One region of the Streptomyces sp. NPDC051576 genome, then DNA from elsewhere that is predicted to be linked to it. Evidence: riboswitches for the same ligand, from Rfam matches in the RefSeq annotation. Region 1 holds a riboswitch; the other holds the start of a gene.
The links. Region 1 has a riboswitch for glycine ahead of gcvT (glycine cleavage system aminomethyltransferase GcvT). Riboswitches for the same ligand answer to the same signal wherever they lie in the genome.
Positions count from the first base shown of each region.

Region 1 (2,452 bases):
CGGCGCCGAGTGCGCGGCGTCGACGTAGGCCATGGCGATCGGCCTGCCGAGGGTCGGGGAGGGCGCGCCCGAGGTGACCTCGCCGATCACCTGGCCCTCGGCGACCACCGGGTACCCGGCGCGCGGGACCCGGCGGCCCTCGGCGACGAGCCCGACCAGGACGCGCGGCGGCCGCGAGGCGGCGCGCTCGGCGGCGGCCTCCAGGGCCGTACGCCCGACGAAGTCGCCCTCCTTCTCGAACTTCACCACCCGGCCGAGCCCGGCGTCGAAGGGGGTCAGGTCGGTGGACAGCTCATGCCCGTACAGCGGCATGCCCGCCTCCAGGCGCAGGGTGTCCCGGCAGGACAGCCCGCAGGGGATCAGCCCGGCCGGCGCCCCGGCCTCGGTCAGTGCCTCCCACAGCTTCTCCGCGTCACCGGGGGCGACGAACAGCTCGAAGCCGTCCTCGCCGGTGTAACCGGTGCGCGCGATCAGCGCGGGGACGCCCGCGACCGTGCCGGGCAGACCGGCGTAGTACTTCAGGCCGTCGAGGTCGGCGTCGGTGAGGGACGCGAGGATGGCGGGGGACTCGGGGCCCTGGACGGCGAGCAGGGCGTAAGCGTCACGGTCGTCGCGGACGACCGCGTCGAAGCCCTCGGCCCGCTCGACCAGCGAGTCCAGGACAATCTGGGCGTTGGAGGCGTTGGCCACGACCATGAATTCGGTCTCGGCCAGCCGGTAGACGATCAGGTCGTCCAGGATGCCGCCGTCGGCCCGGCAGATCATGGTGTAGCGGGCCCGGCCGACGCCCACCGAGGCGATGTTGCCGACGAGGGCGTAGTTGAGGAGTGCGCTCGCCTCCGGTCCGGTGACCGTGATCTCGCCCATGTGGGAGAGGTCGAAGAGGCCGGCCTTGGTGCGGACGGCGAGGTGCTCGTCGCGCTCGGAGCCGTAGCGCAACGGCATGTCCCAGCCGGCGAAGTCGGTCATCGTCGCACCGAGCGAGCGGTGCAGCGCGTCGAGCGCGGTGCGGCGTTTGTCAGGGGTGGCGGTACTGCTCATCGGTCGGTCTCCCAAGGCATGACGGCGAGGTCGTTCCTCCCCATCTGTCATCGGGACCTGAGAGGTTCGCCATGACCGCGTGGGCCATGGGTTGCACCTTGGGTGGGACCACCGGGAAGGGCGGCCCGCTTTTCAGATGTGCCTCGCCCGCGCGGTAACGGGGCCTGAGAGATTCAAGGGAGGGACTTGCTCCTTCGGCGCCCCGGACGACGTACAGCCGACGTGCGACTGACGTACTGCCGGGGACTCTCCCGCGCGGATTCAAGCGGCCGGTATGCAGTTGGCGCGCACATCATCGCACAGCCTTTGTAACAGGCCTGTGGCCGGAAGCGAACGGAACCGCGAGACACCGTGCATTACCTTCTCTTTACGTTCAGTGGGGAGAACCTTTCCTGACCCCGCAGGGAGGACGATCACGGTGACAAGGACCACGGTGTACGCCACGACCTCGGCCGTCGCGCTGCCGAAGCAACCTTCGGCCCCGGCCAGAGAGGCCTGCCCGGCCCGCCCGGCACCCGTCGTCCGTGACCTCCGCGAGCGCGCCGGCCACAGCCCGCACGGACTCCGCTTCGGCCCCCGCGACCTCGTGGTGGTCACCGGTCTGCCCGGCAGCGGCAAGTCCACGCTGATGCACCGCACCGTCCGGGGCGCCCGGATCGACTCCCAGGACACCCGCGACCACTGGGACGCCCGGATGTCGGGCCGACTCCCCTATGCGGTCTACCGCCCCCTGGTCCGGCTCGCCCACTACGCCGGACTGCGCCGCACCCTGCGCTCCGCGTCCGGCGCCGTCGTGCACGACTGCGGCACCCAGACCTGGGTGCGCGGCTGGCTGGCCCGCGCGGCACACCGCCGGGGCGGCACCCTGCACCTGGTGTTCCTCGACGTCGGCCCGGACACCGCGCTCGACGGCCAGCGCGAGCGCGGCCGCGGAGTCTCGCGGTACGCGTTCCTGCGCCACCGCAGGGCCGCCGCCCGGCTGTTGCGCGCGGTGGAGCGCGGTGACCTGCCGCGGGGCGTCGGCTCGGCGGTCCTGCTCGACCGGGACGCGGCGGACGTGCTGCGGCGGATCGACTTCGCGGACTGAGCCGCTAGCCTTTTCAGCCACAGCAGGTTTGCAGCAGGCGGTTTCACCAGCAGGCGGTAGGTAGATGGACTTCCCGGCGGACTTCCCCGGTCAGGCGTACCCCCACCCGCATCCGCACGGCGGATGGCCCGGCAACGAGCTGGAGGAGGTGCTCTCGGCGTCCCTCGGCATGCCCTCGGCCGGCGGCCGGATCATCGAGGTGCTCGGCCGCAGCTTCATCTGGATCCCGCTGCCCAGCGGCGGCGGCCCGCAGAGCGGCCCCCTGGACCTGCCCACCCTGGAGATCGACGGACAGGCCTACGTCCCGGTCTTCAGCTCCGAGGA
Region 1 is NZ_JBFAZO010000013.1:51,990-54,441, forward strand. Features, by position in the region: gene gcvT (glycine cleavage system aminomethyltransferase GcvT) at 1-1,041, opposite strand, end outside; glycine riboswitch at 1,184-1,305, opposite strand; gene AB0M63_RS35630 (AAA family ATPase) at 1,454-2,128, shown strand; gene AB0M63_RS35635 (enhanced serine sensitivity protein SseB) at 2,193-2,452, shown strand, end outside.

Region 2 (2,452 bases), on a different contig from region 1:
GCGCGTAGTCCCGGTCGGCGAGCCTGCGCAGATAGCGCAGCATCGCGGTCTCGGAACGGTGGTCCCGGAAGACCGGGTGCGTGAGATAGGCGTCGGTGCGCAACAGCGCCTCGGGCAGCGTGTCCTCGGCACTCGCGTCCAGCGCCTCGATGTCCGCGTCGACCCCGAACGCGGTCCATACGGCGGCCAGTTGGGCGCGTTTGGTGGTCTCGTCGCAGGCGATCGACACCTGGTCCGCGTCCACGAGGTGGAGGTTGACCCCGTTCTCGCGGGCGGCGGCGACGACCTCGGCGGCCCGGCCCGGCACCCGCGCGGTCAGCGTGTCGAAGTAGCCGCCGTGCACGACCTCGACGCCACCGGCGGTGAGTCCCGCGGCGAGGATCGTGGCGTATCGGTGGGTGCGCCGCGCGATGCCCTTCAGCCCCTCGGGCCCGTGGTAGACGGCGTACATCCCGGCCATGACGGCGAGCAGCACCTGAGCGGTGCAGATGTTGCTGGTGGCCTTCTCGCGGCGGATGTGCTGCTCCCGCGTCTGCAGGGCGAGCCGGTAGGCCTTGTGCCCGTCGGCGTCGACGGACACCCCGACCAACCGCCCGGGCAGGCTGCGCGCGAACTTCTCGTGCACGGCCATGTATCCGGCATGCGGCCCGCCGAAGCCCATCGGCACCCCGAAGCGCTGCGTCGTACCGACCGCGATGTCCGCGCCCAGCTCGCCCGGCGACTTCAGCAGCGTGAGCGCGAGGAGATCGGCGGCGACGGTGACGAGCGCACCGAGCGCGTGCGCCTGCTCGATGAGCGGCTCGATGTTCCGTACGGCACCGGAGGCGCCCGGGTACTGCACGAGCACACCATTGATCTCACGCTCGGCGAGCTCGGCCGGGATGCCGTCACTGAGGTCCGCGACGACGACCTCGACGCCGGCCGGCTCGGCCCGGGTCTCGATCACGGCGATGGTCTGCGGCAGCGCGTCCGCGTCGACCAGGAAGAGACCCTTCTTGTTCTTGCCCATGCGCCGCGAAAGGGCCACCGCCTCCGCGGCGGCCGTCCCCTCGTCGAGCAGCGACGCACCGGACGTCGGCAGTCCGGTCAGGTCGGCGACCATGGTCTGGAAGTTCAGCAGCGCTTCGAGCCGCCCCTGGGAGATCTCCGGCTGGTACGGCGTGTACGCGGTGTACCAAGCCGGGTTCTCCATGACGTTGCGCAGGATCACGGGCGGGGTGAAGGTCCCGTAGTAGCCGAGCCCGATCATGGAACCGAGGACCTCGTTGCGGTCCGCGAGGGAGCGCAGCTCGGCCAGTACCTCGGCCTCGGTGCGGGCACCGGGCAGGTCGAGGGCGTCGGCGTTCTTGATCACATCCGGGACGGCGGCGGCCGTCAGCTCGTCGAGCGAGCCGTAGCCGACCTGCGCGAGCATCTTGGCCCGCGCTTCCTGGTCGGGCCCGATGTGGCGCTGCTCGAACGGAATGCCCTGTTCGAGCTCGGAGAGCGAAGTGCGAGGGGCGATCATTTGGGAGGCCTCCTGGTCGGTCACGACCTTCGGGGGACACCACGACAGTGGGGTGCCCGGACGGCCTCCCCCTCTGTCATCTCAACCTGAGAGCTTCACCGGTCACCCGAGGGTCACCGGCTTTCACCGTCGGTGAGAGCGAGGGCCGTCGTCGGCACCCGCCCTGCTTTCCAGAGTGACCTCGTCCGTGCGGTACGTGAGCCTGAGAGATTCCGGGGAGGATTTGCTCCTTCGGCGCCTCCGATGAAGTCTGGAGGACTCTCCCGCACGGGGTCAGCAGCCGCTCGCCAGCCTACCAGCGAGCGTTGAGGCCGGGCTTTCGAGTGGCCACCTTCACCAATGTGCTCTTTTGTAGTGCTTACGGATGAGTTGCGACCAGGAGGAGGGACCGTGCAGACCGATATCGATCCGCGCAACCTGATCGGCCGCAAGGCGTTCGACCGCACCGGCGCCAAGATCGGCACGATCGACGAGGTCTACCTCGACGACGCGACCGGCGTACCGGAGTGGGCGGCCATACGCACCGGCCTCTTCTCCAGAGACGCCTTCGTCCCCCTGGAGCCCAGCGAACTGATCGAGGGCTCCCTGCACATCCCCTTCGAGCGCTCCCTGATCAAGGACGCCCCCGACTTCGGCGTGGGCCGCCACCTCTCCCCCGACCAGGAACTCCAGCTCTACCACCACTACGGCCTGGACGTGGGCCCACCTCCCTCGCTCCCGGACCACGACTTCGGCAAGCTGGCGGGCTCGGACGACTCCTGAGGCGAAACCCCGGGACCTGGCCCCACCTGCGGCACCGGCCCGGCCGGTGAGACATCGGGGCGTCGGCTCACCAGCGGCAGCGGTTCCGCCGGCGCCAGCTCCGGATCGTCGGTCCGGAACGTCCGCACCCGCCCGGGCCCCGCGTCCTCGGGCGCCTCGAACCGCACCGTGACCCGTCCCAGC
Region 2 is NZ_JBFAZO010000005.1:748,856-751,307, forward strand. Features, by position in the region: gene gcvP (aminomethyl-transferring glycine dehydrogenase) at 1-1,507, opposite strand, end outside; glycine riboswitch at 1,688-1,783, opposite strand; gene AB0M63_RS20645 (PRC-barrel domain-containing protein) at 1,898-2,269, shown strand; gene AB0M63_RS20650 (DNA polymerase IV) at 2,191-2,452, opposite strand, start outside.
Region 2: it holds a riboswitch for glycine, as region 1 does, so the genes downstream of both, gcvP (aminomethyl-transferring glycine dehydrogenase) here and gcvT (glycine cleavage system aminomethyltransferase GcvT) in region 1, are expected to answer to the same signal.